DNA from 2 places in the Chryseobacterium sp. HMWF035 genome. Region 2 is predicted to be linked to the other one. Evidence: riboswitches for the same ligand, from Rfam matches in the RefSeq annotation. Region 2 holds a riboswitch; the other holds the start of a gene.
The links. A riboswitch is a leader RNA that binds a small molecule or an ion and turns the genes downstream of it on or off. The one in region 2 is predicted to bind cobalamin.

Region 1 (5,258 bases), on a different contig from region 2:
ATCCATTGTATAAATCTTGTTGGCAGAGGTGAAGTAATATTTTCCACCATCAATTTCAAGATTTCTTGCATTGGCGATACCGGTTAAAGTTGTAGTTTTTGTAATCGTTCCTGCAGGAGAAATTTCGTAGATATAAGAATTAGATGTTCCTGAAGCAATTACATACACATTGTTATTGTAACTGATGGTTTTTTCGATCTCACCGTTAGGAACAGCAACCGTATTAATGATCTCATTGGTTGAAGTATTGATTCTCGTAAGCGTACTTCCATAGCTGTAAGTAGCATTCTGCACAAATACCGTTCCTCCTGCTTCTACCACTCTTTCCGCTGTAGAAGTGGAAGCGAAAGGAATTTTCTTCACAAAAGAAAGATCAGAAAGCTTGTAAACATTCACATATTTTCCTCCGTTATACTTATCGTTAGAAACATAAAGATTTCCGTTGCTGATTGTCATATATCTAGGATTATCCAACTGAGCTGTAATTTCTCCGGTCTTTTTGAAATTGTAACGGTTAACAACCTGTACTTTATTAGAATTGTTCAGAAGCAAAAAAGCTCTGTCATCACTGAATGTGATCGTCTGCAAAACATCACCCAGATTTTCGTTGTTATTTTTCTTATAAATATCGTTTTCCAATACAGAAAGATCTTTAGAAATAAAAGAAACATTCGCTGTAGGTGTTCCGAAGTTTCCTTCATTCGCAATAAAATATCCGTTTTCATAATCACCTCGCGACGGCATTACATATTCATCATCACTACATGAAACATTAATCACAAGGATCAAAGCCAGTAAAAGCTGAAAAAGTCTGTTGAATTTCATAATATAATAATTGATTTTAAAAATTTAAGTTGATGTAAAAACTGTAGTTTCTTTTAGGTAATGGATAATATGCCATCGTTTCATAGATCTCGTCGGTAATATTATTTACCCTCAATCCTAAAGTATACTTTTTGGCAACAGTTGCAGACAATCCTGCATTCAGGACGAAATATGGTTTTATAAGATAATCGTTATTCTCATCAGAAGTGGTAAAAGTCTTACCCGTAAACATTCCCTGAACATACAGATTCATAAATTGGTACTGATAATCTGCATTCCCGAAAACCTTATGAAGAGGAACATACATCAGCTGATTTTTCGTCTCAAGATCTACAGATCTCGTATAGCTGTATCCCGTATTTATTTTTAAAGAATGTTCCTTTGAAAACTTTTGCTGAAATCCAATTTTAGACTCAAGACCATAAGACTCAACATTTCTTACGTTTCTTGGTGACCAATATCCCATAGAAGTGGGAATCCATTGGATCATATCCTTTATTTTCATGTAATAAGGCGTGAGACTCAACATGAATTTTCCGAACGCCAATTCGTGGCTCATTTCAGTCTGCAAAGACGTCTCAGCCTTCAGATCCAAGTTTCCGCCCGGATTCCAGTAAAGATCATTAAAAGAAGGAAATCTGAAATTCTTTGAAAAACTTGTCCCTAAACTGTACCAGTCAGAAAGCTTCCACTTTCCTGAAAAAGAATAAAGCACAGGCGATTCTATATTGTCAATAAAATCCTTCTTGATTCCAGCTTCCAGTCTCAGCTTTTGGGTAGGGAAATATCTGAACAATCCTGCAACAGAATAAATATTTCTTTTTACATTCTCAATTCCGGATTGATAGCCTTCTCCTTTATTGATCTGAAATTCTCCAATAACATTAACATTCAGTTTAGGCGTGATGAAATAATTGAAGTCATCTTTAAAAATCAGAATTTTTCCCGTTCCGCCACTGGTTTTAGGAGCTTCAAAAACACCGAAATACTGGAAATTTTCTTCCGTGTAAGCCGCTTTCAGGCTGTTTGAAATCGATTTTGAATTAATATCGTGGGTAAGAAGGCTTCGGAAAGTCTGCGCTGCATATTTCGTACGATTGCCGTTTTCCGTGAAAATAGGATAATTCTGTTCCGCATCATACAACTGGCTTTGCCAAGAAATTTTCTGATTTCGGGCAATTTTGTAACTGAAGCCAATGTTCGCTGTACCGTTAAAATATTTACCGTTTCGGTTGATATACTGCTTTTCAGGAACCTCATAATTATTTTGACTGATGAAATAATTTCCGGATGCCTTAAAACTGAAATCCGCATTGCTGAAAGAAGTTTTAAAATAATTCTGGAACGTCTCATAAGAAGCCACTTCACTATGTAAAGTTGCTTGAAAACCCTCATTAAATTTCAGTTCATTGTTAAGGTGAATACTTCCTCCGATCGCTCCGCTTCCGTAAACCACACTTCCGCCGCCAGCTTTCACTTCAAGCGCATCATAACCGAAAATCGCGATATTATTAACATCTCCCTGTCCTAAAAGAACAGAATTGATGTTAATTCCATTCCACACAAAAGCAGTCTGCTGCGCCGTTGTTCCCCTGAAAGAAGGCGAAGAAACCGCGCCACGTCCATTTTCCTTAATGTAAACAGGAGACTGAAAACGCAGCGTCTCAGAAAGATTGGCGGAATTTTTTTCGATATCTTTGGGAGTAATTGTAGTAACCGGATGAAAAAGTTTTACCTTATTCATCTGATTGTCAAAAACATAAACGGTGTCAATAGCTTTCTCCTGTGCGTAAAGAAAACAACCGTATGATGCAAAAAGCAGTACTAAAGATCTTTTTAATGCCATTCCTATTTTACTTTTCCTCCGAAAGCAATGTTTTTAAGATTACATTTTGGCAGGTCTCCTGACTTTCGCTTTCTACACCTTCCCGTTTTCACAGTGGTTTATCGTAGAAATCTTGTATGCGATTTACAGTTGCGGGGACAGTTTGGGATTTTCGCCCAATTCCCTTTTCATTCCAAATTAATGGAAACCAAAATTTTTGCAAAGATAACTTTTTTAATTTATTGACAAAAAAAATAGCCGTTAAGTACCTTTTTAATAAAACAATGATTTGTTGTGTTGCAGACAAAAAATAAGATCAGGAGCTTTTTCCAGCTTTCGCTACTCGCTTTTTTTGGATTCGGCGGCTGCAAAAGCCGCCGCCGAATCCAAAAAAGAGCTCAGACATGCCGCTCAATCTGGACTAGGAAAATAAAACCGCAGAAAATAAACAGTTTTATAAAACTCAGATTCTATTGAAAAATAAATAATAATTTTCAGTAAGAATTATTTAAAATGTATTAAAATCTTACTTTAAGTTTCTTTAAACTCATTTTAAATTTAGCCGCAAAAAAGACAAAAGACTTTATTGAATTGATTTAAAGTATTTCAAAAGTCTGCAAAGAGAAAAAATCTTTGATTTTTTAAACTTATGTGCTCTTTTTTTTCCATTTAAGGACTAAACTTAAGAAACTAAATTGTTTAAATCTTTTGCATCTTTTGTGGTAAAAGTTTAAGCAAGTTATTTAATTACTTTAAAATAAACATCACTAAAGAAGAAAATCATAGATTTTTAAAGACTAATGTGTTCTTCTATTTTAAATACGCATCATTCAAAATCTTATGTGATGAAAGAAAGTCCCTTCTTAAAAAACTTTCCCTTAAATAAAAGTCCAAACAGAAGTTAAGAGTTTGTTTAAACTTGTTAAAATAAAGATATTCTTATTGAAAAAAACTAAGGTGAAAGGTTTGATAAAAGTTCTATTCTTTTAAGACGCAAGAAGAAAATTAAAGATTTTCTTTTATAATGCTGATGAAATTTTATCGCATATAAAATCCTTGCGCCTTAAAGCATACTATCTTAAACAACGTTGTGACTTTGCGAAAATCCAACCTGAATTCTTATTTACTATTATTTAAACATTTTAAAAGTCTGTTTAAACTTTATTTAACCGCAAAAATCACAAAAGATCTACTAAATTTTTTATTTAAAGTTGATTATTATAAATGAAAAAGAAAACAATAGTTTTTAAAAATCTTTGATTTTTATTCTTTTGAGCGCTTTGATTATTCTGGAAATTCGCTTTAACATTATCTTTTGTCCCTTTTGCGGTTAATTCTGAAATTAGTTTAAACAAGTTTTAACTATAAAAAAGTACCGTCAAAATAAAACGGCAGAAGATCCTTAATAGAATGTACCTTCACCACCTCATCATTCAGATTAGAAAAATAAAGCTCAATATTTTCATTCTGCTTCGTTTCATATTCTATAATGCTCTGTCTGCACGATCCGCATGGCGGAATCGGCGGGTTTTTCTCAGAAAACTCTTTCGGTCCGCCTACAATAAAGATTTTCTTTATTTTTTCAGACGGAAAATTTGCCCCGATCCAGAAAAGAGCAGTCCTTTCCGCGCAAAGTCCCGAAGGATACGCCGCATTCTCCTGATTGTTCCCGGTATAGATCTCTCCGTTTTCCAGAAGCACAGAACAGCCAACCAGAAAATGAGAATAGGGAGCATAAGCATTCTCGCGCGCTTCTTTCGCTTTTGCAAATAATTTTTTTTCTATATCGTTCAGTTCGCCTTTATTGTTAAAATATTCGTAACTGATATGAGTTTCTTTTTTCATATATTGTGGGTTAAAAAAAGGGGGATAAATTTACTTCTTTTTCATGAAGTGGGCAATATTATCTCATTCTTTAAAATTTCAAAAAATCAGATCAAAAATGTTATACACTCCAATCAGATTCAGAAATGTTGAGTTGAAAAACCGTTGGGTAATGTCTCCAATGTGTATGTATTCTTCCGAAAACGGATTAGCCAACGATTTCCATTTTGTACATTACGGAAGCAGAGCGCAGGGCGGAATCGGACTAATCATCCTTGAAGCAACGGGAGTAGAACCCCGCGGAAGAATTACCAACCACTGTATGGGAATCTGGAACGACGAACAGGCAGAAAAACTAAAGAAAATTGTAGAATTTGTACACCGGAACTCAGAAACCAAAATAGGCATTCAGCTTGCGCATGCCGGAAGAAAAGGATCTGCATGGAACAATGTACAGATCCCGATTGAAGAAGGCTGGGAAACCATCGCACCAAGTCCGATTCCGTATCATCCGACCGAAAGAATTCCACATGTTTTAACCATCGAGGAAATCAAAGAACAGGTTGAAAACTTCAGACAGGCAGCAAGAAGATCGGTAAAAGCAGGCTTCGATGTCATAGAAATTCATGCTGCACACGGTTATCTTATCCATCAGTTTTTATCACCGCTTTCCAACATCAGAACCGATGAATATGGCGGAAGTTTCGAGAACAGAATACGGTTTTTAGTTGAAATCGTAAACGCAGTTAACGAAGAATTAAATGAAAACGTTGCCTTATTTGTA
Region 2 (5,258 bases):
GCTTTTTTAACATCATTTAGAATAGGATTATTTGTTTTGATTGCTTTGGCAGAAAATACCGGATATTTTTGTCTAAACTTACAGATTTGATTAAAATAATTAGTCATTAATTTTTTTTAACTAAACTATATTTTTTTAATCAATAAAGCAAATTGAGTTAAAATTATTAACAAAAAATACAAGAGCCTTTCGGCTCTCGTCATCTAATATTTCAATTTTTCTTTCTTCAAAAAACTTTCACTCGCTTCCCTTGAAGCCTCTACCATTGCAATCAACGCTTTTTCCGTTTCATCCCAATGACGGGTTTTCAAACCACAGTCAGGATTTACCCAAAGTTGCTGCGCTGGAATAACAGCTTGTGCTTTTTTCAGCAATTCTACCATTTCCTCTTTCGATGGAACTCTCGGCGAATGAATATCATAAACTCCCGGTCCTATTTCGTTCGGATATTTGAAATCAGCAAAAGCATTCAGCAGCTCCATCTGGCTTCTGGAACATTCAATCGTAATAACATCCGCGTCCATATCGGCAATATTCTGAATAATATCATTAAATTCCGAATAGCACATATGTGTATGAATCTGCGTCGCATCTTCCACACCGCTTGCTGAAATTCTGAAAGCTTCCACTGCCCATTGAAGATAATGCTGCCAGTCAGATTTTCTTAATGGAAGACCTTCACGAATTGCAGGTTCATCAATCTGGATAATTCTGATTCCTGCTTTTTCCAAATCATTCACTTCGTCGCGAATAGCCAGTGCAATTTGTTTACACGTTAAAGATCGCGGCTGATCATCACGCACAAAAGACCATTGAAGAATAGTTACTGGTCCCGTTAACATTCCTTTTACCCATTTTTTCGTTAGAGATTGCGCATATTCAGACCAGTAAACCGTCATCGGATTCGGTCTGTACACATCTCCGAAAATAACAGGAGGTTTAACACAACGGCTTCCGTAGCTTTGAACCCAGCCGTTTTGCGTAAACACAAATCCTGATAATTGTTCTCCGAAATATTCTACCATATCATTTCTTTCAAACTCTCCGTGAACCAGAACATCAATTCCTATTTCCTCCTGCCAACGGATCGTTCTTTCAGTTTCTTTTTTCAGTAGATCATCGTATTGTTTGGCATTCAGTTCACCCTTTTTAAATTTTGCCCTCCAGTTTCTAACTTCTTTCGTCTGTGGAAATGAGCCAATTGTAGTTGTGGGGAATAAAGGAAGGTTGAGAATATTCTGTTGAGAAATTTTTCGGATGCTGAAAGGTTTGTTTCTTTTAGCATCTTCCTCGGTAGTTACATCTACACGATCCTTCACTTCGCTGTTATGAATTAGAGGAGATGTTTTGCGGCTTTCAATGGCTTTTTTATTTTCAGCTAAAAGCAGGAGTGTGGAATAATCCGGATTTTCTGCGGCTAATTTTTTCAGGGTAACCATTTCAGAGACTTTCTGTTTAGCAAAAGCCATCCATTGTTTAATTTCGGAGGATAAAACACTTTCGTTGTTCTCCAGATCAAGATCAGAAGGGCTGTGAAGCAATGAGCAGGAAGGAGCAATTAAAATTCTCTCCGAACCTATTTTATCTGCTGCCTGTCTAATGAGGCGTAGAGATTTTTCGAAATCATTTTTCCATATATTTCTTCCGTCAATTACACCTAAAGAAAGATGCAATGTTTCCGGAATTACTTTTAAAACTTCCTCCAACTGTTCCGGACAACGAACCAGATCGAGATGCAGCACATTTACAGGAAGAGAAACAGCCAGAGAAAGATTATCTCTTAAACCTTCAAAATAAGTAGCTACAATGATTTTCAGATGAGGAAACTGTTTTCTTATTTCGGTATAAATCAGACTGTAAGTTTCTTTTGATTTTTCATCCAAATCTAATGCTAAAAATGGTTCATCAAACTGGATGTATTCTGCTCCGTGAGTTTCAAGCTCTTTAAGAATCTGAAGATAAACAGGAAGAATCTTCTGAGCCAGATCCAGCTTATTGAAACCTTCCTCTTTTTCTTTCCCAAGCAGAATGTAGGTTAGCAAACCTATGATCACCGGTTTTGCATTTATTCCCGCCTGTTTAGCATCCAAAAATTCATTGATGATTTTACGGGATAACAGCTTAAATTCCTGATTTTTATGGAATTCCGGAACAATGAAATGATAATTGGTATCAAACCATTTTGTCATTTCCATTGCAGTAATGTCCAGACCTTCTTTCTGAAAGCCCCTTGCCATGGCAAAATAGAGATCCGTTTCAGATTTTTTAAGAGCAATCTCTTCATAACGTTCAGGAATAGCGCCTAAAGTTAACGTCATATCCAAAACCTGATCGTAAAAAGAGAAATCATTACACGGAATAAGATCAATTCCTGCTTCCTGCTGAAGCTTCCAATTGTTTTGTCGGATATTTTTCCCGACGTCCAGTAATTCGTCTAAAGTGATTTTGCTCGACCAATACTGCTCGCAGGCTTTTTTGAGTTCTCGGTTGCTACCAATACGCGGATAGCCAAGAATGTGCGTTTGCATTTTCTTTAAAACTTTTAAATTAAACAATAATTAATGTGTATAAAAGTTCTTCTGATGCTTCGCAATGCTTTTGCAGAAGGAAATAGAATGGAGAGGTAAAGATACAGTAAGGACGCAATTTCCCTTTACATAAGAGAATGCTCTGAAATTTTATCGTTTTGCACAAAGCTTTTTTCTCAGCAATAAGATGAAAAATTTTTTAACTGTATCTTCTGAAACAGATGCAAAAAACAACTGCTGTATTGATGGTTGGCGAATATTTTTTCATTCTTAAAGTAAGAAATTAATATTAAAAACTTTGCAATTGAAATCAAATTAAAATTTAGATTACTACGTTCAAAAAAGTATCATCTGTCTGACCAAAAAAACTCCAAACCGCGAGAGCATTGTCAATTCGGAACAGGCAGGTCTCCTGACTTGTAACAGCTTTTATCATCCTTCCCGTTTGCACAGTGGATATACGTGGATAAAAACTTTTAGAGTATTACTTACAGTTGCGCGACAGCTCGTGATTTTCACACGATTCCCTATTAATCTACTTTACGTAAAACCTTTTCCGTTTGATGAAGTATGTAAAAGAACTGTTTTCTAAACAAATGTAGGAATTATTTGTTTATTTTTTAAGTAATTCAGAAAATTATTCTGAATGAACAGTTATTTGGATTTTTTCGAGAATGTATTTTACAATGAACTGTAGTTGCTTATCTCAATCAGATTTAAATCAGGATCTCTGAAATAAACCGATTGTATTTTTCCCAAAGCTCCGGTTCTTTCAACAATTCCTTCGATGATCTCAATATTCTTTTCCTTTAGTTCCTGTAAAACTTCATGAATATCGGTTTCGGAAATAAAACAAAGATCCGCAGAACCACAAGTGGGATATTCAGCTTTCGGTTCAAATTCTTTTCCTTTTTGATGAAGATTGATTTTCTGATTTCCAAAAGTCAGCGCTTTTCTGTTTTCTCCAAAAACAACGACTTCAAAACCAAGAATAGAGGTGTAAAAATCTACCGTTTTTTCAATGTCTGCAACTGTTAAAACGAGGTGATCTATATTTTTTATTTTCATGTTTGAATTGCAATTATTAAAGACTATTAAAAGGAATTATTTTTTCTTCAGTTAATTTTTTCTTCAGTCGATCAGCATACTGGTGCGCAAAAGTTTCTTTTTCAACTTTAGATAAAGCTGAGTAGTAATCATCGCGAATTTCTTTTGCCTCATAATCTTCATCACTTTCAAAAGGTCTTTCCACAACTTCTAAGTAATGAACATAATGCCCGAATTCATGCAGTAGAGTTCTGTACAATTGGGTATTTCTTGAAGGCTCTAAATTTAACTGAGAAATAAAACTTCTCTTATTTTGTGTAAAAATATGTCCGTCTCCTTTTAATCTTTCAAATTCTTTCTGATCTTCGATGCTTTGTTTTTTAGACCATATTAACTTTTTGTTTAAATCTATTGAGTCTAAAATTATCGCCGAAAAATATTCGTTTTCGTACTCAAAGCTGTAAACAAGTCTTCCCCAAACTGGAGAGATTATTTCCTCCTTTCTTTTCGGTTGGCGTAAAACAATAAACTTTAAATCTCCGTAATCTTCTTTAGGAATATTTTCGATTATCTTTTCAAGATCAGAAACAGAACAGGAGTGATAACAGTTTTCGCGAAGCTCTTCAATGATAAATAAAAATTCGTGTCCATTTATTATTTTAGATTCTTTTTCATGCTTACCAATTCTTTCGTAAAAAGACTTTAATGTTCCGTTAGGTGTTGAAATTTTCAATTTATTATTTTGACTGAAACCTTGATTTTCGGTTCCTATATTTCTGTTTCTTCTGGTCGCATTGTACATTTTCAGAGCGCAATTATTTTTCGAGATAATTTACATCAAACCATCCTTTATTAAACGTTACTTTTATCGTGTCATTATTCTGAAGATCAAAAATAGATTTTAAACCTTTTGAAACTCTATAGCGGTTAATTTTTTGAAGATCCTCTTTATCATGAACAGAATTTTCATTATTCAGCCAAAAAACTTTCTTTTCTTTATCATGAATTACTTCGTAAGTTTTATTGATTTCCGTATTCTTCGTTTTTGAATTGATTAAAAGCAAAGCATTATCCACCAAAGAATGGAATCCGAAATAAAATCCGCTTCCGAATATCATTAAACCCAATAAAATTAAAGGCACAGCCGAAAGCCTAATGCTTTTCCTTGAAATGAAAATAATGATTCCGGCAAGAATAGTAAAAATAAAAACCGTGTATTTCCATGAAAACTCTTTGAAATTTTTTATATCGTCGTTTAAATACAGATCTTTTACAAAGGGTTTGAGAAAAAAATCCTGCAACAAAAGAATGATAATAAAAATAATTACCAAAAAATATTTTCTGAAGAAAGCTTTTGCATTGATATTATGGTTATTAGTCATCCTTCTTACTCCGTTCTCTGGAAAATATGCGTCAGTTTGGAATTTTTAATAAAATCCTGAATGGGTGTATCTTTTGTAGCATTTTTATCCGTTAATTCAAAATAATAGATCATCAGATTCGGAAACTTCGGATCTTTGCAGACCACTTTAAAACGCTTAATCTTTTCATCGGTACTTAAAAAACTCAGTTCAGAACCGCCACTCAACTTAATATTATTGACTTCGAAAGAATCTTTCCAGTTTTTTTGAAGTTTTGCAAATCTTTTCTGCGTTCTGTCGCTGTCTTCGTTTTCAAATTTAT

Region 1: linked by a shared signal. The riboswitch ahead of DD829_RS05880 (TonB-dependent receptor plug domain-containing protein) and the one ahead of metE (5-methyltetrahydropteroyltriglutamate--homocysteine S-methyltransferase) in region 2 are both predicted to bind cobalamin.

The regions. Positions count from the first base shown of each region.
Region 1 is NZ_QEHP01000033.1:16,202-21,459, reverse strand. Features, by position in the region: gene DD829_RS05885 (DUF5074 domain-containing protein) at 1-825, opposite strand, end outside; gene DD829_RS05880 (TonB-dependent receptor plug domain-containing protein) at 842-2,671, opposite strand; cobalamin riboswitch at 2,702-2,878, opposite strand; gene cdd (cytidine deaminase) at 4,013-4,495, opposite strand; gene namA (NADPH dehydrogenase NamA) at 4,593-5,258, shown strand, end outside.
Region 2 is NZ_QEHP01000065.1:14,908-20,165, reverse strand. Features, by position in the region: gene DD829_RS10915 (HNH endonuclease) at 1-107, opposite strand, end outside; gene metE (5-methyltetrahydropteroyltriglutamate--homocysteine S-methyltransferase) at 204-2,528, opposite strand; cobalamin riboswitch at 2,913-3,098, opposite strand; gene DD829_RS10905 (VOC family protein) at 3,210-3,596, opposite strand; gene DD829_RS10900 (hypothetical protein) at 3,613-4,377, opposite strand; gene DD829_RS10895 (hypothetical protein) at 4,391-4,957, opposite strand; gene DD829_RS10890 (hypothetical protein) at 4,963-5,258, opposite strand, start outside.